Regions from separate parts of the Streptomyces sp. NPDC003027 genome, predicted to be linked through region 1. Evidence: riboswitches for the same ligand, from Rfam matches in the RefSeq annotation. Region 1 holds a riboswitch; each other region holds the start of a gene.
The links. Region 1 has a riboswitch for cyclic di-AMP ahead of ACWDX6_RS11765 (M23 family metallopeptidase). Riboswitches for the same ligand answer to the same signal wherever they lie in the genome.
Positions count from the first base shown of each region.

Region 1 (5,682 bases):
GAGGTCGTTGCCGGAGACGTCCGCGCGGTTGCCCGCCGAGATGAAGGAGGAGAGCCCCGCGCCCCGCCGGTGGAGTCCGGCGAGGAGCGCGATGCCGATCGCCCCGGACTGGGTGAACAGCCCGATCCGCCCGGACGTCGGCATCTGCGGGGCGAGGGAGGCGTTCAGCCGGACACCGGCCGAGGTGTTGATGATCCCGAACGCGTTGGGTCCGATGATCCGCATGCCGTACGAGCGGGCCTGCCGTACCAGTTCCCGCTGGCGTTCCCGTCCCTCCGGGCCGCTCTCGGCGTAACCGGCGGAGAGGACGACCAGGCCCCGCACCCCGTGCTCGCCGCAGTCGGCGACCGCCTCCGGCACCCGCTCGGCGGGGACGGCCAGGATCGCCAGGTCCACCGGCTCGCCGATGTCCCCGACGGAGCGGAAGGCCGGCACGCCGTCGAGCGAGGCCGTCCCCTCGCCGAGGGCCCGGTTCACCGCGTACGTACGTCCGGTGTACCCGGACTCCAGGAGGTTGCGCAGCACGGTCCGGCCGACGCCGCCCGGGGTGCGCCCGGCTCCGACGACGGCGACCGAGCCGGGGGCGAGCAGGCGCTGCACGGAGCGGGCCTCGGCGCGCTGTTCCCGCGCCCGCTGGACGGCGAGCGAGCGGTCGGTGGGCTCCAGGTCGAGGTGGAGCCGTACGGAACCGTCCTCGAAGCTGCGCTTCTGGGTGTACCCGGCGTCCGTGAACACCTTGATCATCTTGGTGTTGGCGGGCAGCACCTCCGCCGCGAACCGCCTGATGTCCCGCTCCCTCGCCACCGCCGCGATGTGTTCGAGGAGCGCGGAGGCGACGCCTCTGCCCTGGTGCGCGTCCTGGACCAGGAAGGCGACCTCGGCCTCGTCGGCCGGGGCGCTCGCGGGGAGGCCCTGGGCGTTGATGCGGTCGTAGCGTACGGTGGCGATGAACTCCCCGCCGACGGTCGCCGCGAGTCCCACCCGGTCCACGAAGTCGTGATGGGTGAAGCGGTGGACGTCCTTGGCGGAGAGACGCGGGTAGGGCGCGAAGAAGCGGTAGTACTTCGACTCGTCCGAGACCTGCTCGTAGAAACTGACCAGCCGGTCGGCGTCGTCGACGGTGATGGGCCTGATGCGCGCGGTGCCGCCGTCACGGAGGACGACGTCCGCTTCCCAGTGGTCGGGGTATGCGTGTTCAGGCTGTTCCGACGCGCTCTGCATGGGCCAAGCGTACGGCCGGGGTACGACACCGGCACCGGTCGTGCACGGCGTGCGTGCCGTGCGGGGTACGGGCAAGGTAGGAAGGCCGAAGGGCCGCCGTGTCCGGGCCGGAGGTCGGTACGAGCATGCGGCCACCCGTGAGAGACTGGTCTAGACAACCCGCTTGAGACTTGAAGGGCAACACCATGGCTGAGCGCCGCGTCAACGTCGGCTGGGCCGAGGGCCTGCACGCCCGCCCCGCCTCCATCTTCGTCCGTGCCGCCACGGCCTCCGGCGTCCCCGTGACGATCGCCAAGGCCGACGGCAACCCGGTGAACGCCGCGTCGATGCTCGCGGTGCTCGGTCTGGGCGCGCAGGGCGGCGAGGAGATCGTGCTCGCTTCGGACGCCGAGGGCGCCGAGGCCGCACTGGACCGTCTCGCCAAGCTGGTTGCCGAGGGTCTCGACGAGCTGCCCGAGACCGTCTGACGACATCTCGCGAAGGAGCCGCGCCCGCCGGAACGACGGCGGGCGCGGCTTCTTCGTTTTCCGCGCGGTCGCTCCGACCGGGAATGTCAGGGGAACGCAAATTCCGGACGACGCGATTTCCGTCGCGGCATTTAAGGCAGCACGAATACAGCCGGAGAATTCCTTCTCTTTGTATACGGCCCCGTCGTTAATTCCGGATGCTCGCGGTGTTTACGACATGTTGCGAAACCCTCACACGCCCTCGCTCGGAGCGCTTGAGCCGGTGCAGGGCCAGCGACCGCTCCGCGTGCAGGGCGGTGAGCGCACGGGCCCGCTCGGCGTCGCCGCGCGCCACGGCGTCGACGATCGCCCCGTGCTCGGCCCATGCCTCCACGGGCTGGGCGGCCGGCTCGACCACGTACATCCAGGCGATCTTGTGCCGGAGCTGGGTGAGCAGCGCTGTGAGCGCCGGGCTGCCGGACGCCTGCGCGAGCGTCTCGTGGAACCAGCCGCCGAGCGAGCGCAGATCCTCGCCCTGGCCGCGTCTGGCCCGCTCCTGCCCCAGCCTGACCAGGCCGCGCAGCACCTTGAGATGGGCCTCGGTGCGGCGCTGTGCGGCGCGGGCGGCGCCGAGCGGCTCAAGGAGCGACCGTACGTCCAGCAGGTCGGCCGCCTCCTGCTCGGTGAGTTCGGCGACATGGGCCCCCGCGTGCCGACGGGTGATCACGAACCCCTCCGACTCCAGGGTCCGCAGCGCCTCGCGGACCGGGACGCGGGAGACTCCGTAGCGGCGGGCGAGCTGCTCCTCGGTCAGCCGGCCGCCGCGCTCGAAGACACCGGAGACGATGTCGTCCCGGATCGCCGTGCATACCGAGTGCGCGGGGATGCGCATGTCCGACCTCCGCCTCAATCCGCGCGAAACCCATCCGATTGACGTCCGTCCGCCGGTTCCTCGCCGGCTGTTCGATGACGGACGACTGTTCGGTGACTCTATTGCAGCGCGGCGGTAATTCCGATGGCTCCGGTGGATCCATGGATATCTTTTGGCCGAGAAAAGCCCCGGCTCAGTACGAGCCGGGGCTTTTCTGACGTGGACGGGCGGGACTGCCCGGCGCGGTCGGGTCAGACGTTCACGCCGCGGGCGCGCAGGTACGCGACCGGGTTGATGTCGGAGCCGTACTCGGCGCTGGTGCGGGCCTCGAAGTGCAGGTGCGGGCCGGTGGAGTTGCCGGTCGAGCCGGAGATGCCGATCCGCTCGCCCGGGGTGACGGTCTGGCCGACCGAGACGGTGATGTCCGCCAGGTGCCCGTACTGGGTGTACGTGCCGTCGTTCATCCGGATGACGACGTTGTTGCCGTACGCGCCGCCCCAGCCGGCCTCGACGACGGTGCCGGCGCCCACGGAGACGACCTTGCTGCCGTAGGCGGCGTGGAAGTCGACTCCGGAGTGGCTGCCGGAGGACCAGAGGGAGCCGCCGGTCTTGTAGCCGGTGGTGACGTACGAACCCGCGATGGGGAGCTGGAAGGAGTTCAGGCGCTTGCGCTCGGCCTCGCGGGCGGCGCGCTCCTTGGCCTCGCGGACCTCCTTGGCACGGGCCTCGGCCTTGCGCTTCGCCTCGGCCTGCGCGCGGGCCTCAGCCTTCGCCTTGGCGAGGGCCTCGACGGCCTCCCGCTCCTGGACGGCGGCCTGGACGTCGATCTGGTCCGCCAGGGACTCGGAGACGACGGCCTGGTTCAGGCCGGTGTCCTCGAGCGAGCGGGGGTCCGTGTCGGCGGCGAGCGCCGGGGAGGCGAGGGTTCCGAGGACGCCGGTGGTGGCGAGGGTGGCGACGCCGGCGATGCCCGCGCTGCGGCGCGCCAGACGGCTCGGACCACGATGCTTCCCGGTGGCACGGGTGAACGCCATGAAGTGGCTGATCCTTTCCTTCCTTCTCGCCTACCGGGTTAGCTGACGGGTTCGGAGCAGGAAGGTCTCCTACGGGCCCCTCCGCGCTCTGGCGAAGGCGTCCGATTCACCCCAGGGACTTCGTGTGGGTCCCCGGCTCCCCAGGCTCGCGCCTGACGGGGACTCGGCGATGACTGCCCGGTGCCGCGGATGCGGCGGGTGCTACTGACGAACAGCCGGACCGACGCTAAGCGGACTGTCTTTCAATCAGCAAACAGACCCGCCTTTTTGTAAGACATGCCACAGGGCAGAGGGGCACCCTCTCCCGCAATACGGACAAAGGCCCGGCAAAGGCGAGGACCCCGACGTACGGTGACGTCGGGGTCCTCGCAGCGGCGCGGGAGCGCCTCGATCAGCCGGTGACGACGGTCACTTCGCCGATGCCGAGCGCGCGCACGGGCTCCTCGATCTGCGCCGCGTCCCCCACGAGCACGGTGACCAGGCGGTCCACCGGGAAGGCGTTGACGACGGCCGCCGTCGCCTCCACCGTGCCGGTCTCGGCCAGCCGCGCGTACAACTGCGCCTGGAAATCGTCCGGAAGGTGCTGCTCGACCTGGTCGGCGAGCGTTCCGGCGACGGAGGCGGCCGTCTCGTACTTCAGCGGCGCCACGCCCACCAGGTTCTGCACCGCGACATCGCGCTCCGCGTCCGTCAGACCCTCGGCGGCGAGCGTGCGCAGCACCTTCCACAGGTCGTCAAGTGCCGGGCCGGTGTTGGGGGTGTCGACGGAACCGCTGATGGCGAGCATCGCGGCGCCGTTGCCCTCGCTGTCGGAGCGGAGCACCTGGCCGAAGGCCCGCACGCCGTAGGTGTAGCCCTTCTCTTCGCGCAGGACACGGTCCAGGCGGGAGGTGAGGGTGCCGCCGAGGCAGTACGTGCCGAGGACCTGGGCAGGCCAGACCCGGTCGTGCCGGTCGGGGCCGACGCGGCCGATCAGGAGCTGCGTCTGGACCGCGCCGGGACGGTCCACGATGACCACGCGGCCGGTGTCGTCGGCCGTGATCGGCGGCATGCGGCGCGGCTCCGCCGTGTCGCCCGTCCAGGCGCCGAGGGTCTCGGCGAGGACCTTGTCCAGGTCGACGTCGGTCAGGTCGCCGACGACCACGGCGGTGGCCGTGCCGGGCCGCACATGCGCGTCGCGGAAGGCGCGAACCGCTGCGGCGTCGATCGCGGCGACCGTCTCCTCGGTGCCCTGGCGCGGCCGGGACATGCGCGAGCCGGCCGGGAAGAGCTCCTTGGAGAGCTGCTTGGCCGCCCTGCGGGCGGGGTTCGCCGTCTCGTGCGGGATCTCGTCCAGCCGGTTGCGCACCAGCCGCTCGATCTCGGTGTCGACGAACGCCGGGGCGATCAGGGCCTCGGAGAGCAGACCGAGCGCCTTGGGCAGCCGGGAGACCGGGACCTCCAGGGAGACCCGTACGCCCGGGTGGTCGGCGTGCGCGTCGAGCGTGGCACCGCAGCGCTCCAGCTCCGCGGCGAACTCCTCCGCCGAGTGCTTGTCCGTCCCTTCGGAGAAGGCCCGCGCCATGATGGTCGCGACGCCGTCGAGACCCTCCGGCTCGGCGTCCAGCGGGGCGTCGAGGAAGAGCTCGACCGCCACCACCTTCTGCCCGGGGCGGTGACAGCGCAGCACCGTCAGGCCGTTGTCCAGCGCACCGCGCTCCGGGGCCGGGAAGGCCCAGGGGCGGGCGACGCCCGGCTTCGGCTGCGGGTGGAACTCCATGCTCGTCAAAGACGCGGCAGCGTCGCTCACTGGTCCGCTCCCTCTTCCTCGTCGCTCTCGCTGTCGCTGTCGCTGTGCTCGGCGGTGACCGGCTCGTAGACGAGCACCGCGCGGTTGTCGGGACGCAGCCGGGCCGCGGCGACCTCGCGCACCTCGTCGGCGGTGACGTCCAGGACGCGGTTCACGGCCGTCAGGGCGAGCTGCGGGTCACCGAAGAGCACCGCGTACCGGCACAGTTCGTCGGCGCGGCCGGCGACCGTGCCGAGCCGGTCCAGCCACTCGCGCTCCAACTGCGCCTGGGCGCGCTCCATCTCCTCGGGCGTCGGGCCCTCGGCGGCGAAGCGGGCCAGC
Region 1 is NZ_JBSFTU010000012.1:35,477-41,158, forward strand. Features, by position in the region: gene ACWDX6_RS11750 (GNAT family N-acetyltransferase) at 1-1,221, opposite strand, end outside; gene ACWDX6_RS11755 (HPr family phosphocarrier protein) at 1,407-1,688, shown strand; gene ACWDX6_RS11760 (GntR family transcriptional regulator) at 1,876-2,559, opposite strand; gene ACWDX6_RS11765 (M23 family metallopeptidase) at 2,790-3,572, opposite strand; cyclic di-AMP (ydaO/yuaA leader) riboswitch at 3,586-3,751, opposite strand; gene ACWDX6_RS11770 (M16 family metallopeptidase) at 3,964-5,331, opposite strand; gene ACWDX6_RS11775 (M16 family metallopeptidase) at 5,358-5,682, opposite strand, start outside.

Region 2 (5,682 bases), on a different contig from region 1:
AGCCGACGTAGGGGGCGAGGTCGGTCTTGTTGATGACGAGGAGGTCGGCGGTGGTGACGCCGGGGCCGCCCTTGCGCGGGATGTCGTCGCCGCCCGCCACGTCGATGACGAAGATCTGGGCGTCGACCAGGCCCTTGGAGAAGGTGGCGGTGAGGTTGTCCCCGCCGGACTCGACGAGGATCAGGTCGAGCGGGCCGACCGAGTCCTCCAGTTCTTCGACGGCTTCGAGGTTGGCGGAGATGTCGTCGCGGATGGCGGTGTGCGGGCAGGCGCCGGTCTCGACCGCCTGGATGCGCTCGGGCGGCAGGACGGCGTTGCGGAGGAGGAATTCGGCGTCCTCGCGGGTGTAGATGTCGTTGGTGACGACGGCGAGGGAGAGCTGGTCGCGCAGGGCGCGGCACAGCGCGGCGACGGTCGCGGTCTTGCCGGAGCCGACGGGTCCGCCGAGGCCGACGCGCAGGGCGCGCCGGGTGCCGTCGGGGCGGCGTGCGTCGGCGGAGAGGGCGGACGGCGCGTCGTGGGCGTGGTCGAGGTGCATGGGGCGGCTCCTTGCGGGTTACGAGGCGAAGAGGCGGACGGGCCAGGCCGCGTGCTGCTCGGCGGTGATGTCGAGCAGCGGTGCGGAGGCGGCGGGCAGGGCGTCGACGCCCTGCCGGGCGGCGGCCGCGGCGCGCTCGGCGACCCGGTCCAGGTCGGGGGTGAGGCGGGCGAGGACGGCGGTGGCCTGGAAGGGGTCGAGGCCGAGGAGGCGCACGACCGCCGTGGCGGGGCCGCTGACCGTCTCGTACGCGACGCAGTGCGCGGCGTCCTCGGGGCCGAGCCCGGCGGCGCGGGCGGTGGCGCCGAGGACGACGGGCTGGTGGGCGCCGCGCGGGAACGCGGCGGCGAGCGCGTCGAGCTCGGGGCTGGGCCAGGTGGCCCTGGCCGCTCTCATCATCTGCCGGCCGAGTCTGCGGGCGGCGGCCCGCAGGGCCGGCGAGGGCGTGCGGGCGTCGGCGGCCGCGTCGAGGTCGTGCGGGTCGAGGCCGAGCGCGGCCGCGGCGGCGAGGGCCGCCGAGGTGAGGCCGGTGGTGTGGAGGCGACCCCGGCAGAACGCGGCGAGGCCGGCCGCGTCGGTGATCCGGCCGGCCCTGACGGCTGCCTCGGCGCCGCCGGAGTGGGCGTGTCCGCCGGCGGGGAACCGCCCGTCGGCGAGCACGAGAAGGGCCGCGCGGTCGCTCGTCGCCATCAGAAGAGGAAGTAGCGCTGGGCGAGGGGCAGTTCCGCGGCGGGCGCGGGCTCGACCGGCTCGCCGTCGATCGTCACCGTGAAGGTGTCGGCGTCGACCTCGACCCGGGGCAGGGCGTCGTTCTCCCGCATGTCCGCCTTGGTGACCCGGCGGGTGCTGCCGATCGCCACGAACTCCTTTCCCACCCCGAGCCGTTGGGGCAGGTCGTCCTCGATCGCCGCCTGCGCGGTGAAGTTGACCGACCCGGTGACGGCCGCCTTGCCGAGCGCTCCGAACATCGGGCGGGGCATGACCGGCTGAGGGGTGGGGATGGAGGCGTTGGCGTCGCCCATCTGGGCGTACGCGATCTGGCCGCCCTTGAGCACGGCCAGCGGCTTCACACCGAAGAACGCCGGCTCCCAGAGCACCAGGTCGGCGAGCTTGCCGGGCTCGACCGAGCCGATCAGGTGGTCCATCCCCTGGGCGACGGCCGGGTTGATCGTGTACTTGGCGACGTAGCGGCGGGCGCGGTGGTTGTCGGCGCGGCCGTCTCCGGGCAGCGCGCCCCGGCGCTTCTTCATCACGTGCGCGGTCTGCCAGGTGCGCATGATGACCTCGCCGACGCGTCCCATGGCCTGGGAGTCGGAGGAGATGATCGAGATGGCGCCGAGGTCGTGGAGGATGTCCTCGGCGGCGATGGTCGAGGGCCGGATACGGGACTCGGCGAAGGCGAGGTCCTCGGGGACGGCCGGGTTGAGGTGGTGGCAGACCATCAGCATGTCGAGGTGCTCCTCGACGGTGTTGAGGGTGTGCGGCCGGGTCGGGTTGGTCGAGCTGGGCAGCACGTACGGCTCGGAGACGACGGTGATGATGTCGGGCGCGTGCCCCCCGCCCGCGCCTTCGGTGTGGTACGCGTGGATGGTGCGGCCCGCGATGGCGGCGAGGGTGTCGCCGACGAAGCCCGCCTCGTTCAGGGTGTCGGTGTGGATGGCGAGCTGGGCACCGGTCTCGTCGCAGACACCGAGGCAGGCGTCGATCACGGCCGGGGTGGCCCCCCAGTCCTCGTGGATCTTGAAGCCGAGCGCGCCGCCCCGGAGCTGCGAGTGCATGGCCTCCCGCGACATGGTGTTGCCCTTGCCGAGCAGCCCGATGTTGACGGGGAACGTGTCCAGCGCCTCGAACATCCGGGCGAGATGCCAGGGGCCGGGGGTGACGGTGGTCGCCTTGGTTCCTTCGGCCGGGCCCGTGCCGCCGCCGACGAGGGTGGTGATGCCGGTGGCGAGCGCCTGCTCGACGACGGTCGGTGAGATGAAGTGGACGTGGGCGTCGACGGCTCCGGCGGTGACGATTCTGCCGTTGCCGGCGATGACCTCGGTCTCCGGTCCGATCACGAGGCCGGGGTGGACGCCGTCCATGGTATCGGGGTTGCCGGCCTTTCCGAGTGCGGTGATCCGGCCGTCGCGGATGCCGATGTCGGCCTTGACGACACCCCAGTGGTCGATGATCACGGCCCCGGTCACGACGGTGTCGGGCGCGCCCTCGGCGCGGGTCGTCCGGGACTGGCCCATGGACTCGCGGATGACCTTGCCGCCGCCGAAGACGGCTTCGTCGCCGGCGCGGCCGGGTCCGCCCGAGCGGTCCTCCTCGATCTCGACGAGCAGGTCGGTGTCGGCGAGCCGGATACGGTCACCGGTGGTGGGGCCGAAGAGGTCGGCGTAGACGGAACGGTGCAGGTCAGGCACGGTCGGCCCCCTCGGTGTCGAGCGCGCCGGCGGTCTCGCCGCGCAGGCCGGGGACCAGTCGGCGGCCCGCCAGCGGTACGAGTTCGACCTCCACGGGGATGCCGGGTTCGAAGCGCACGGCGGTGCCCGCGGCGATGTGGAGCCGCAGACCGCGCGCGGCGGCGCGGTCGAAGTCGAGACCGGGATTGGCCTCGGCGAAGTGGTAGTGGGAGCCGACCTGGACGGGGCGGTCGGCGGCGTTCAGGACCGTGAGGCGGGTGACGGGGCGGCCCTCGTTGAGGGCCACGGGGCCGTCCCCGTACAGGATCTCTCCGGGAATCATCGTCGCTCCCCCGTCACACGATCGGATCGTGGACGGTGACGAGCTTGGTGCCGTCCGGGAAGGTGGCCTCGACCTGCACGTCGTGGATCATCTCGGGGATGCCGGCCATGACGTCCTCACGGGAGAGGACCTTGCGGCCGGAGGCCATGAGCTCGGCGACCGTACGGCCGTCCCGTGCGCCCTCCAGAATGTGGGCGGTGATCAACGCGATGGACTCGGGGTGGTTGAGCTTCACCCCGCGTGCCCTGCGCTTCTCGGCCACGTCCGCCGCCACATGGATGAGCAGGCGTTCCTGCTCATGCGGGGTCAGTTGCACGCTTCCACCTCACAGTCGTCCACCGGGCGGCTCTCCCGGACAGCAGCGGACGTTACCGATCTTCCACACGGTGTCGAGCCGCGTAGCGGCGCTGCTGGGTCAGACATTGCACGTTAGGGCGGAAGTTTTTCCGGCGCGTTAACTCGGGCTTTGCGTCCCCGTGGACATCGGCCCGCCGGGTTTGCCCGCGCCCGGCTCGCGATGGCGGGCGGCGATGCCGAAGCGGCTCCGCTCACCCGGAGCCGATGCGGCGGGTCGACACGGGCGACCGAGCCGATGCTCCCCGGCGCCCCCCGCCAGTTGACATTCCCGCGTGTCGTGTCGAGGTCCACTCGGAGCACCGGCGCCGTGAAAACCCTCCCTCGTTCGGCGTAGTCGATGAATCGACTTATGGGAGGGGTGAGTTGCAGAACAGGTGCACACATCTGGCGGAATCGGCTGTTCCAGCCCTGGTACGGGGCTCGTCGAACAAACCTCTGAAGATCACGAAACCTTCTTGTCCACTCGAATGGATCAGTCGTGAGGAGCCTCACATATCGCCGTTTCAGCTCGGTTTTCGACCAGTGTGTGGGTCAAGATCCCTCACGACGACAAGCCCCCGCCACCGCGGCGGGGCGGTCCGGGCGGACGCCGAGTCCTGCCGCTGTCCCGGACGTCTGGTCGACAGGAGTGGATCGGCAGGAGTGGAGGACCCGAGCAGCACGGGACGACCGAGCAGGTGGGCCGTTCCTCGGGGTGAAGCCGCAGCCGCGGCCGGGCATCTTCGCCTGCCCGAACCCGACAGGTCATCCTTCACAGGCGGCTGACGAAGGGTTGCGCATGACTGCGCAGATTCATGTCCCGTCCCTGCTGTCCCGAGCCGGAGCCGTCTCGGCTCTCACCCTCGCCGCCGTCGGCGGCACGCTGCTGGCGCCGGGCGGCGCACCGGAGGCCCAGGCCGCGACCGCACACGCCGACAAGGCGCTGCGCATCGCCGCCTCCAAGAAGGGATCGCCTTACAAGTACGGAGCGACCGGGCCGAGCAGGTTCGACTGCTCGGGGCTCACGCTCTACTCGTACAAGAAGGCGGGCAAGTCGCTGCCCCGTACCGCGCAGCAGCAGTACAACAAGACCCGGCACATCTCCGCCTCCAGCAGGCAACGGGGCGACCTGGTCTTCTTCCACTCCGGTGGAAGGGTCTACCACGTGGGCATCTACGCCGGTGGCAACAAGATCTGGCACTCCCCCAAGACCGGCTCCTGGGTGAAGCTCGACAAGATCTGGTCCTCGAAGATCTACTACGGCCGGGTCCGCTGACGGGCCGCCATCCGGCGGACGAGATGCCGAAGGGGCGCGGTGACGCCACCGCCCCCCTCCGCACCGGCTCAGCTCCCCGCGAGCGGGACGGTGAGCAGGGCCGCACGCCAGCCCGGCATGATCGGCAAGACGCCCCCTAGACCAGGGACGCCTTCCAGGGCAGGGTGATCCAGACGGTCTTGCCGCCGTCGTCGGTCGGGGTGACCGAGAGCCGGCCGCCCGCCTCGGCCGCCAGATAGCGGATGATCACCATCCCCCGGCCGTTGTCCTGCTGCACGGCCGCCGGCAGCCGCCGGGGCCGGCGCGGATGGCTGTCGGTGACGCCGACGCACAGCCACTCCTCGCGCTCCAGGCGGACGTCGACGGTGAAGTTGGGCGACTGGCCGAAGGTGTGCTGCACGGCGTTGGTGGCCAGTTCCGAGACGATCAGCCGGACGGTGTCGGCGGTGTCGCTTCCGTCCGGGAGTCCCCACTCGCCGAGGACGTCGTCGACATATCTTCGGGCGGCGGACACCGAGGCGGGATCGCTCGGCAGAGTGACGGTTGCTTCCTGATGGTCTGCCATGGCGACGCTGTCCCTTTCCCACCGGGGCCCCGCCCCGGATTGCGCTCGCCGTCAGAGTGCCACCGGACGTGCCGCCATGGGTGGCGATCCCCCAAGATATGCCGATATCTGTCCCCCGATGCGGTGAACTCCGGCGAGGCGCAACCTTTTTGAGGCGGCTCTCCCCTAAGGCATCCCATCTCGATCCGCCGGACAGAGCCTAGGAAGCACCCGGAGCGGTGCGGACGATCGTCG
Region 2 is NZ_JBSFTU010000067.1:4,832-10,513, reverse strand. Features, by position in the region: gene ureG (urease accessory protein UreG) at 1-538, opposite strand, end outside; gene ACWDX6_RS29445 (urease accessory protein UreF) at 557-1,228, opposite strand; gene ACWDX6_RS29440 (urease subunit alpha) at 1,228-2,949, opposite strand; gene ACWDX6_RS29435 (urease subunit beta) at 2,942-3,271, opposite strand; gene ACWDX6_RS29430 (urease subunit gamma) at 3,285-3,587, opposite strand; cyclic di-AMP (ydaO/yuaA leader) riboswitch at 4,231-4,403, shown strand; gene ACWDX6_RS29425 (C40 family peptidase) at 4,407-4,883, shown strand; gene ACWDX6_RS29420 (ATP-binding protein) at 5,020-5,448, opposite strand; gene ACWDX6_RS29415 (8-amino-7-oxononanoate synthase) at 5,648-5,682, opposite strand, start outside.
Region 2: another riboswitch for cyclic di-AMP. It lies ahead of ACWDX6_RS29425 (C40 family peptidase); the one in region 1 lies ahead of ACWDX6_RS11765 (M23 family metallopeptidase).

Region 3 (5,682 bases), on a different contig from region 1:
AACGCGATGCTGCTGCGCAAGAAGCTGGAGGACTTCACCCCCTCCCGGTACTTCGCCTTCGCGGTGCACATCGACGGGCTGCGGGAGCGGCACGACGAATCCGTCGCCAAGGAAGGCGTCTTCGACGAGGCGGTGGCGGCCATCAAGGAGGCCAAGCGACGCGGCTTCCGGGTCACCACCAACTCCACCTTCTTCAACACCGACACCCCGCAGACCGTCATCGAGGTGCTCAACTTCCTCAACGACGACCTCCAGGTGGACGAGATGATGATCTCGCCCGCGTACGCCTACGAGAAGGCACCCGACCAAGAGCACTTCCTGGGCGTCGAGCAGACCCGGGAGCTCTTCAGGAAGGCCTTCGCCGGCGGCAACCGCCGCCGCTGGCGGCTCAACCACTCGCCGCTCTTCCTGGACTTCCTGGAGGGCCGGGCGGACTTCCCGTGCACCGCCTGGGCGATTCCGAACTACTCCCTCTTCGGCTGGCAGCGCCCCTGCTATCTGATGAGCGACGGCTACGTCCCCACCTACCGCGAGCTGATCGAGGAGACCGACTGGGACAAGTACGGCCGCGGCAAGGACCCGCGCTGCGCCAACTGCATGGCGCACTGCGGCTACGAACCCACCGCCGTCCTCGCCACCATGGGCTCGCTCAAGGAGTCCCTCAGGGCGGTCCGCGAGACCGTCTCGGGGAGCAACGGGTGAGCTGAGGAGTGCGGGGAGCCCGCGCGGCCGTCGCGCGGGCTCCCCGGCCGGCGAGGACCACAGCCGCACGGGCGGGGTCGGCGCGGCCGCCGGCCAGGCGCTGCGCGACGTGCCGCCCTGGCACACAAGGAGAACGGTCAATGAGTACGGAGTTCGACCTCGCGGCGCTGCTCGCCGCCCGTGGCGCCGAGCGCTACGACCTGCACGCCCGGCACCTCAACCACCAGCTCCCGCGCATACTGCACACCATCGGCTTCGACAAGGTGTACGAGCGGGCCGAGGGCGCCCACTTCTGGGACGCCGAGGGCGGCGACTACCTCGACATGCTGGCCGGCTTCGGCGTCATGGGCCTGGGCCGGCACCACCCCGTCGTCCGCAAGGCCCTCCACGACGTCCTGGACGCCTCGCTCGCCGACCTCACCCGCTTCGACTGCCAGCCGCTGCCCGGGCTGCTCGCCGAGAAGCTGCTCACCCACAGCCCGCATCTGGACCGGGTCTTCTTCGGCAACAGCGGTACGGAGGCGGTGGAGACCGCGCTGAAATTCGCCCGGTACGCCACCGGCCGGCCCAGGATCCTCTACTGCTCCCACGCCTTCCACGGACTGACCACCGGCTCCCTGTCGGTCAACGGGGAGGACGGCTTCCGGGACGGCTTCGCCCCGCTCCTTCCCGACACCGCGATCGAGCTCGGCGACCTCGACGCGCTGGAGCGGGAGCTGCGCAGGGGCGACGTGGCCGCCTTCGTCGTCGAGCCCATCCAGGGCAAGGGGGTGCACGAGGCGCCGCCCGGCTTCCTGCGCGCCGCCCAGGATCTGCTGCACCGGCACGGGGCCCTGCTGATCGCCGACGAGGTGCAGACGGGGCTCGGCAGGACCGGCGACTTCTACGCGTACCAGCACGAGGAGGGGATCGAGCCGGACCTGCTCTGTGTCGCCAAGGCGCTCTCCGGCGGATATGTGCCCGTGGGCGCGACCCTCGGCAAGGACTGGATCTTCAAGAAGGTCTACTCCTCGATGGACCGGGTCCTCGTCCACTCCGCCAGCTTCGGCTCGAACGCCCAGGCCATGGCGGCCGGTCTCGCCGTCCTCTCGGTGATGGAGTCCGAGGGGACGGTGGCCAACGCCCGCCGGATGGGGGAGCTGCTCTCCTCGCGGCTGAGGGAGCTCGTGCCGCGCTACGAGCTGCTCCACGAGATCCGGGGGCGGGGGCTGATGATCGGAATCGAGTTCGGCCGCCCCTCGTCGCTCGGACTGCGCAGCCGGTGGACGATGCTGCAGGCCGCCCGCAAGGGCCTCTTCGCCCAGATGGTCGTGGTGCCGTTGCTTCAGCGGCACAGGATCCTGACCCAGGTGTCCGGGGACCGTCTGGAGGTGATCAAGCTCATTCCGCCGCTGATCATCGACGAGGCGGATGTGGACCGGTTCGTGACCGCGTTCACGGCCGTGATGGACGACGCCCACGGCGGGGGCGGACTGATGTGGGACTTCGGGAGGACGCTGGTCAAGCAGGCGGTCGCGCAGCGCTGAGAACGCGGCCGGGACGCTGCTTTGCCTCTGAGGCAAGAAATTTGCCCCGAGGGAAACGTCCCGGGTCCAATGGAGGCATGGAGCACCTCGCCGGGGAGCCGTCCCCGGACCCCGCCGCACCAGACGACCCGGCGCTCGACGCCCGCGACCCGGCCGTGTCCGACGCCTCCGGCCCCGCCGCGCGGGAGGCGCTTCCCTATGTCGCGCCGCAGCTGCGCGGGCTGCGCCGGCGGCGCGGGCTCACCCTGGAGGCCGCCGCCCGGCGGGCCGGTCTGTCGCCGGCCCATCTCTCCCGGCTGGAGACGGGCCGCCGCCAGCCCTCGCTGCCGATGCTGCTCGCCCTCGCCCGCATCTACGGTACGACCGTCTCGGAACTCCTCGGCGAGGCGCCCCCCGAGCGCGACCCGATCGTCCGCGCGGGCCGGGCCGAGCCCGTCGAGGCCGACGGCTGGGTCTACCACCAGGCCGGCGGCTCCGGACGCGCCCTTCAGGCGCTCCGCGTCCACGTGCCGTACGCCACCCGCGCCGACATCGTGCGGGTCCACCCCGGCGAGGAGTGGCTCCACGTCCTGGACGGCCGGGTGCGGCTCGCGCTCGGTGACGCCGTGCACGTGCTCGAACCGGGGGACAGCGCGCACTTCGACTCGCTCACCCCGCACCGCATCGGCGCCGCCACCCGAGGCGGGGCCGACCTGCTCTTCGTCCACACGCTGATGCAGAGCCCCGCCGCCGAGCTGTGTCTCGGCGAGGGGACCCCGCACCCGCGCTGAGCCCTTTGGAAGGTGCTGAAATGTCCGACAAATCCGCCGCGATCACTGGTGAGGAGCGCGGGGGCGGCAAGTTCCCCAAGGGGCTGGTCCTCCGCCTCTTCGCCTACCTGGTCGCCGGCCACCTCTTCGCGGGCTTCCTCTATCTGCTCTTCATGCTCGGCGGACAGAACCAGTAGCCGCGCCGGCCGGGCTACGCCTCGGTGACGAGGCGCTCGCGCAGCCGCTCACGGGTCTCGGGAGCGAGCCCGAGCCCCTGCGAGAGGTAGTTCTCGGCCGTGCCCCAGGTCTGCTCCATCGTCTCGAACGCCGCCCGGAGGTACTCCACGCGCGCGTCGAAGAGCGGACCGAGCAGCTCCATCACCTCGGGTGCCATGGCGTCCGCGGAGGTGGAGCTGCGGCGGATCTTGTAGCGGCGGTGGGGGTCGTTCGACTTGATGTAGTCCGCCTCGATCGCCTCGCGCTCGACGCCCACTGCGAGCAGCGAGATCGCTATGGACAGACCCGCGCGGTCCTTGCCGGCCGCGCAGTGCATCAGGGCGGGGACGCTGTCCTCGGCCATCGCGTGCAGGACGCGGCTGTGCTCCGCCGTACGCTCGACGATCATCTTCCGGTACGACTCGGCCATGCGGTCGGCCGCCTTGCCGTCGCCGAGCGCGTCGCGCAGCTGCTCCAGGTTGCCCCCGCTGACCAGCTTCCAGAACTCCTTGCCGTCGGCCGGGTCGTTGAGCGGTATGTTCACATTTCGTACACCCGGCAGCTCGATGTCCGCGCCCTCCACCTTCCGGTCCGCCGCGTTGCGGAAGTCGAAGACGGTGTGCAGTCCGAGGGTGGACAGGAAGGCCGCGTCCTCCTCCGTGGCGTGCGCGAGGTGGCCGCTGCGGAAGAGCCGTCCGAACCGCACCGAGCCGCCGTCCACGGTCGGCAGGCCGCCCACGTCCCTGAAGTTTCGGACCCCGGTCAGCTCGGGTTCGGTCGACGGGACCTGCGGCAGCTGCTGCGTCACGAGTACTCCTGAGTGTTGGCGGACTTCGACGATACGAGATCGGTTCCTGGGGCAATCATTCCGGGTGGCGGCCCGCTCGCACACCCCTGAGGCGGTAATGAGCGTTCTGTCCGAATTGGGATGTTAGGGATAACGCGCCCTGATTGCAGGGGAGATGGGTTCCGGGGCGTGAGCAGCGTCATAACCGTGACGGACCGTGCCTGATCGTCTTCCGCAATAGCCCTGGCAGAAAAGGAAATCGAGCCTCCGTCATCGCGGAGGGTGACCGGAATTCCGGTTGAATTTCACGGCGGGGAATGCGAGATGAATGCGACGGCTTGTTCACGCCGACCCCCCTCGTCTACGGTCACCGTCAATCCGGTCGGACCGCCGAATCCTGCCACCGTCCGGAATCCGCACCCACCCACGTATGGCAGGAGCGGGGGACCCAGGTAGTACGCCGAACCGGCTCGTGCCGGCCCGGCTCGGGGTGAAGCCGCGTGAGAACGCGGCCGGGCATCTCCAGTCCGAACCCGACAGCTCACCTCGCAGGCGACGGAGAGGAATTCGCCATGCCCGCGAAGGGTAAGCACCGCCGTCCCAAGGTCAACCCGATCACGCGCGGATTCGTCGCCGCCGGTACGGGCGGCGCCGTCGTCGCCCTGCCGCTCCTCGGCGCGACCGGCGCCCACGCCGCCGAGAAGACCGCTCCCGCCGTGATGCCCGAGCAGGCCGTCGCCGCCGCCGCGAAGGCCCCGGCCGCCGCCAAGGCCAAGCCGAAGACGTACTCCGTCGTCGCCGGCGACTATCTGTCCAAGATCGCCGCCGAGCACCACCTGGCCGGCGGCTGGAAGAAGCTCTACGAGGACAACCGCCAGGTCGTCGGCGAGAACCCCTCGCTGATCTTCCCCGGCATGAAGCTCACCCTCGGCGCCAAGTCCACGGCCAAGGCGCCCGCGCCCAAGGCCGCGGCTCCGAAGGCCGCGCCCAAGGCGGCTCCGAAGGCGGCTCCGAAGGCCGGGAAGTCCACCTCCGACGCGGCCGAGTCGCGCAGCTCCCGCAGCAGCGAGCGCGCCGCCGCGGAGTCGAAGCCGGCGTCGCAGTCCTCCTCCGGCTGGGTCTCCCCGGTGAGCGGCGGCGTCTCCACGCCGTACCGCGCCTCCGGCTCGATGTGGTCCTCCGGCTACCACACCGGTGTCGACTTCATGGCCTCCTCCGGCACCTCCGTCAAGGCCGTCGGCGCGGGCACCGTGTACTCCGCCGGCTGGAGCGGTTCGTACGGCAACGAGGTCGTCATCCAGCACGCGGACGGCACCTACTCGCAGTACGCGCACCTCTCCTCCCTCTCCGTCTCCGCCGGCCAGTCCGTCAACGGCGGCGACCAGATCGGCCTGTCCGGCTCCACCGGCAACTCCAGCGGTCCGCACCTGCACTTCGAGATGCGCACCGGTCCGAGCTACGGCTCGGACATCGACCCGCTCGCCTACCTGCGCGAGAAGGGCGTCAGCATCTGACGCGTCACCACTCGACGCGTCCCACGGCACGCACCCCGGGCCCGGCACCTTCGTGCCGGGCCCTCGGCGTATTCCGGCTTGGCGCAATCTTGACCGGTGGCGTATCTCACCTGCCGTCAACCACTCCTTACGGTCGCGTAGGTCACACCCCCAAGGGAAAGATGTGCTCCCGTGGCAGACGATTCGAG
Region 3 is NZ_JBSFTU010000005.1:98,252-103,933, reverse strand. Features, by position in the region: gene hpnH (adenosyl-hopene transferase HpnH) at 1-702, shown strand, start outside; gene ACWDX6_RS06295 (aspartate aminotransferase family protein) at 843-2,228, shown strand; gene ACWDX6_RS06290 (helix-turn-helix domain-containing protein) at 2,306-2,998, shown strand; gene ACWDX6_RS06285 (DUF6126 family protein) at 3,019-3,174, shown strand; gene ACWDX6_RS06280 (tyrosine-protein phosphatase) at 3,189-4,001, opposite strand; cyclic di-AMP (ydaO/yuaA leader) riboswitch at 4,392-4,548, shown strand; gene ACWDX6_RS06275 (M23 family metallopeptidase) at 4,553-5,494, shown strand; gene ACWDX6_RS06270 (SGNH/GDSL hydrolase family protein) at 5,666-5,682, shown strand, end outside.
Region 3: another riboswitch for cyclic di-AMP. It lies ahead of ACWDX6_RS06275 (M23 family metallopeptidase); the one in region 1 lies ahead of ACWDX6_RS11765 (M23 family metallopeptidase).

Region 4 (5,682 bases), on a different contig from region 1:
CGGCGAGGACGGCCTTCTCGACACCCTTGCCCTGGTAGCGGTTCGGGTCACCGTCGCGGAGCTCGAGGGCCTCGAACGCACCGGTGGAGGCACCGGACGGAACAGCAGCACGGCCGGTGCTGCCGTCGTCGAGGCCGACCTCGACCTCGACCGTGGGGTTGCCTCGGGAGTCCAGGATTTCCCGGGCTACGACGACGTCGATGGACGGCACGAGCATCTCCTTCTGGGATGTGAAGCTAGATGTGACGCATGCGGTGCAGGGTCTCTTTGGCCTTGCGGCAAGAGCCTAACCGGCTCCCGCCCTCCAGTCGGCCGGGCGCCCGCCCGCTGGGACGAAAAAGGACCCAAGGGCATGCATCTGCGGACGAACGACCTCAGAACTACTGGGCGGTAACGAGGTGGGGCCCTGCGGGCGGGGCTCGGCCCCGGGAACCCGGGGGGTCACCCGCCGGCCGGTGGCCCCGAACGCGCGGAACCCCGGTCCGGCGCGCACGGGGGAAGGGCGCGCCGGACCGGGGTGGTCACCGCGGGAGAGTCGTGGGGGCGAGACGCCCCCTGGGGCCCGTGCGAGCCGCCGGACTCACGCGGGCCGCCGGACTCACTTCAGGTGGAGCTGCTGGCCCGGGTAGATCAGGTCGGCGTCGTCGACGATGTCCTTGTTGAGCTCGAACAGCTTGGCCCAGCCGCCCTTGACGTCGTGGGCGGCGGCGATCTTGCTCAGCGTGTCGCCGGCCGCGACCTTGTACTCGCCGTCACCCTTCGCGACCTTCTTGCCGGTCGGGGTGGTGACGGTCTTCTTCGGCTCGGCCTTCTTGGGCGCGGCCTTCGGCGCGGTGCGCGACTCGCTGCGGGTCGTCGGCTGCTCGGCCTGACGCTCCTGCTGCGCGGGGGCGGCCTGCTCGGCGGAGCCGCCGTTGTACGCGGCGCCGGAGAGGCCCACGCCGCAGCTCGGCCAGGCACCCTTGCCCTGGCCGGCCAGGACCTTCTCGGCGACCGCTATCTGCTGCGACTTGGAGGCCTGGTCGGCGGTCGAGGCGTACGCGGTACCGCCGTAGGCGGCCCAGGTGGAGGCCGAGAACTGCAGGCCGCCGTAGTAACCGTTGCCGGTGTTGATGGACCAGTTGCCGCCGGACTCGCACTGGGCGACGGCGTCCCACTCGGAGGCGGTGGCGGCCGAGGCGGACCCGGCCGTCATCAGCGGGGCGGCGACGGCGACGCCGGCGACGCCGACGAGTGCGACGGCGCGGGTGGCCTTGGAAGCACGACGGTGCTTGCCCTTACCGGAAAGCAGCATGCGATTTCTCCTCACCGACGCCTGCGAGGTGAGCTGTCGGGTTCGGACCAAGTGAGTTGTCCGGCCGCGTGACCAGCACGCGGCTCCACCCCAAGCCGGCCTTCCGTCCGTCTGTCTCGACGGCCGGGAACCGGCGCTTACCTTGGGTCCCCCGCTCCTGCCTACGGCGCTTGCGCGACGACTGTTCCCATCAACCGACGGCAGGATTCGGCGTTTCGGTCGACGGGGCCCGCGGTGGCGAGCAGTCACGACCGTAGACACAGACCCCCACGAAGTTCAAAGGCGTCCATTAGGGAGAAATCGCCCTTACCCGCCCTCGACCGAACAGCGTTTACGCAGGTGAGAGGTGACGGGAGCAAAGTTTGCGGACGGGATACGCCGGTCGCGACAAAGAGACCCATGTCTCACTTGCTCAGAACCGGACATAAGGTCCCGAACTAGCCCTGCGCGGGAGCGGTTTCGGGCGTCAGGTCGAGGCTCTGACCAGGGAGGATGAGATCCGGATCGCCGCCCACCGTCCGGCGGTTGGCGTCATAGAGCGCGGCCCAGCCGCCGGGGAGCTCGTTCTCCTGAGCAATCTCGGTGAGATTGTCTCCGGGCTTGACGGTGTATTCGTCCGCGGTGCCCTGAGTGTCCGCATTCTCCGCACCCGTACCGGCGGTCACGCCGCCTGTCGGCCCGTCAGCCGCTTCGAGCGGCGAGGCGTGGCGACCGGTTTCTCCGCTGCCGTCCGCAATGCCCGTCTCTTCGGGGGCCGCGCCGCCACGGTGCTTGCCGGTGCCCGGGGCGGCCGGCGCGGACGGCGTGACCGATGCCCCGGGGGCGGTGGGGGACGGCGTGCCGATGCCCGTCGAGGCGTCCGGCGCCACGGGCGCGGTGGGGGCGGCGGAGGTGGTCGGGACGGCCTCGGGGGCCGTCGGGAGGACCTCGGGGGTCGTCGGGGCCGCCTCGGGCGCCGTGGGGGCGATCGGCAGACCCGTGGTCCGGTTCGACTCCTCGACCGGGCCCGTGGGCTCCGCCGGCACGACGGCCGGCCCCGGGTCCACCTCGGGGGCGGTGCCGTCGTTCGTCAGACCGGCGATCGGGGCGCAGGTGTCCCACTCCGTGCCACCGGCGGCGAACGCCTTCTCGGCCACCACGATCTGCTGCGCACGGCTGGCCAGGTCGGCGCTGGACGCGTACGCGAGGCCGCCGTGCCGCTCCCAGGTCTCCTGGGTGAACTGGAGCCCGCCGTAGAGCCCGTTGCCGAAGTTGGCGCTCCACAGGCCGCCCGACTCGCACTCGGCCACCCGGTCCCAGGTGGCGGCGTCGGCGGCGGAGGCGGAGCCCGCGCCGAGCAGCGGCAGCGCGAGGGCCGATCCGGTCACGCCTGCGGCGACGACGATGGCGGGGGCCTGGCGGGGTCTGCGGTGACGTCCGTTCCCGGAGCGCATGCGGAATGCCTTTCGCGTGACGGCTGAGAATGACGGTGAACGTAGCGGCATTCGAACGTCAGTCACAAGTCGATGCAGCGGAGATCACGTAAAAGTCACAGTCCTGACGGTTCGTCAGCGGACAAGGGGGTCGAACTCCACCGGAAGAGTGCGCAATCCGCGCATGATGAGCCCTCCCCGCCACCGCAGATCGGCCGGATCCACGGCAAGTCGCAGATCCGGCAGCCGCGTCAGGAGGGTGGCGAGGGCGATCTGTCCCTCCAGCCGGGCGAGCGGGGCGCCGATGCAGTAATGGATGCCGTGCCCGTACCCGAGGTGCTGGTTGTCGCGCCGGGACAGGTCGAGCGTGTCCGGCCGGTCGAACCGCGCCGGGTCGCGGTCGGCGGCGGCGAGTACGACGAGGACCGGATCGCCCGCCGGGATCTCCTGCCCGCCGATGGTCAGCGGCTCCATGGCGTACCGCCAGGTGGCCAGCTCGACCGGTCCGTCGTAGCGCAACAGCTCCTCGACCCCCGTCTCCAGGAGCCCCCGCTCCCCCGCCGCGAGCGACGCCTGGAGCCGCTCCCGCTGGTCGGGGTTGCGGAGCAGCGCGTACACCCCGTTCCCCACCAGATTGACCGTGGTCTCGAAGCCGGCGAAGAGCAGGATGAAGGCCATCGCAGCGGCCTCGTTCTCGGTGAGGTGCTCCCCGTGGTCGGAGGCCTTGATGAGGCCAGAGATCAGGTCGTCCCCCGGATCGAGCCGCTTGCGGTGGATCAGCTCCGCGAGATACCCGCGCATCTTCTTGACCGACCGCGCGACCCCGCCGCGCGGCCCTCCGCCGTGCCGGATCATCATCCCGGCCCAGTCACGGAAGTCGTCCTGGTCCTCGCGCGGGACGCCGAGCAGGTCGCAGATCGCGTAGATGGGCAGCGGAAAGGCGAACTCGTGGATGAGGTCGGCGCTCCCCTTCTCCGCGAACCCGTCGATGAGCTGATCGGTCAGCTCCTGCACCCGCGGCGCGAACTCGGCCACCCGGCGCGGCGTGAACGCCTTCGACACCAGGCGTCGCAGCCGGGTGTGGTCGGGCGGATCGATGTTGAGCAGATGCGTCATCAGCTCGGCCTTGCGCTCGCCGGGGATCCCCGTCTTCCCCTTGGCGTGCGCCGGCTCGTCGTGGTGCGCGGGGTTCTTCGACAGCCGCTGGTCCGCGAGCGCCTGCCGCGCGTCGGCGTACCGCGTCACCAGCCACGCCTCGACCCCGCTGGGCAGCTCGGCCCGGTGCACGGGCGCGTGCTCGCGCAGCCAGGCGTAGGCGGGATACGGATCGGTCGCGAACTCCCAGGTGAAGAGCGCGGGGGCGGCGGAACCGCCGGGGGCGGGGGGCTGGTCGTGCATGGCCCCGACAGTAATCGGCGCCCCTGCCCGGCTGGGCGGCGACCACGGTGTGTCCGTTCCCCAGGTGCGGTGCGCGGCCGGGGGGCGGCGCGGGTGTGTCCGTTCCCTACGCGGCGCGCGACCGGGCGGCGGCGACGGGTGTGTCCGTCCGCGTCCCCGGCGTGGAGATCCGGGATTAGATGCTCCCGTGGACGCTCAGTTGCTCAGAAGCACGTTCGCCGTCGTCGAGAGACGGGCGGAGCATGCCGTCACCTTCTTCTACTCCCATCTGTTCTGGCACAACCCGGGCATCCGCGAGCTGTTCCCCGAGGACCTGCGGCCCCAGCGCGACCGGCTCTTCGCGGCGCTCACCCATGTGGTGAACCGCCTGGAGGACCCCGGGCTCCCCGGCTATCTCGCGCACCTGGGGCGCGATCACCGCAAGTTCCTCGCCGCGCCCGTGTTCTACACGGCCGTCGGGACCAGCCTGGTCGCCGCGTTCGCGCACGCCGCCGGGGCCGCGTGGAGCGTCGAGGCCGAGAAGGCGTGGACCGAGGCGTACGGGCGGATCGCCGATCTGATGATGCGCGGGGCCGAGGAGGCGGCCGGGCGGGGCGAGCCGCCCTGGTGGGACGCCGACGTCGTCGCGCACGCGCGCCGCGGGGAGGACCTGGCGGTGCTGACCCTGCGGCCGCGGCAGCCGTTCCCGTACCGGGCGGGGCAGTACACCGGCGTCAGCTCGCTGCGGGTCCCCCGGGTCTGGCGGACGTACTCGCTCGCCAACGCGCCCCGCGCGGACGGGACGGTGGACCTTCACATCAGCCGGGTATCGCGCGGCGTGATGAGCACGGCGCTCGTCGCCCGGACCCGCGCGGGCGAGACGCTGCGGCTCAGCGCCCCGGGCGGTGCGCTGACCGCGCGGACCGAGCCCGGCGCCCCGCGGACCTATGTCGCCGCCGGCACCGGCTGGGCGCCGGTGAAGGCGCTCCTGGAAGAGGTGGCGTCACGGGAGGACGGCACCGAGGCGCGGCTCTTCGTGGTCGCGCGGGCGAAGGAGTACCTGTACGGGCGGGAGGACGCCGAGCGCCTGAGGGAACGGATACCCGGGCTGCACGTCACCTACATCGCCTCCGCGCCCGGCCGCCCCCGCGACCAGGCCACCGAGCGGCTGGTCCACGCCCTGCACACGTGCGGGAACTGGCCCCGGCACGACGTCTACCTCGCCGGGCCGCCCGGCTTCCTCCACGAGGTCACGCCCGTCGTGGAGCACCTGGGCGCCGACCCGGCGCGGATCTTCCACGACCGCCTCCCGGCGGTGGACCGGCTCCACCCCCGCCCGGCCACCCGGGCGGAATGGCTCATCGAACCGCCGGCCCTCCTCTGGCACGACCCGGAGGCCCGGGACCCACGCGGGCGGTGAGCGACGGGAGGCCGGGGCGGGCGCCGGCGCGCAGCCGGACGGCCCCGGGGGCCGGGAGCCGAGGCGCACGACGGGTGCCCAGCCGGACGGCCCGGGGCCGGGCCCGCGCGCTACAGGCCCTCCGCCGCGCGGATCGTGTCGCGGTAGGCGCGGGCGGCGGCCCGCAGCGCGGCCTCCGG
Region 4 is NZ_JBSFTU010000039.1:17,379-23,060, reverse strand. Features, by position in the region: gene eno (phosphopyruvate hydratase) at 1-217, opposite strand, end outside; gene ACWDX6_RS24415 (transglycosylase family protein) at 599-1,294, opposite strand; cyclic di-AMP (ydaO/yuaA leader) riboswitch at 1,298-1,473, opposite strand; gene ACWDX6_RS24410 (transglycosylase family protein) at 1,732-2,727, opposite strand; gene ACWDX6_RS24405 (cytochrome P450 family protein) at 2,842-4,104, opposite strand; gene ACWDX6_RS24400 (globin domain-containing protein) at 4,292-5,503, shown strand; gene ACWDX6_RS24395 (nucleoside triphosphate pyrophosphohydrolase) at 5,614-5,682, opposite strand, start outside.
Region 4: another riboswitch for cyclic di-AMP. It lies ahead of ACWDX6_RS24415 (transglycosylase family protein); the one in region 1 lies ahead of ACWDX6_RS11765 (M23 family metallopeptidase).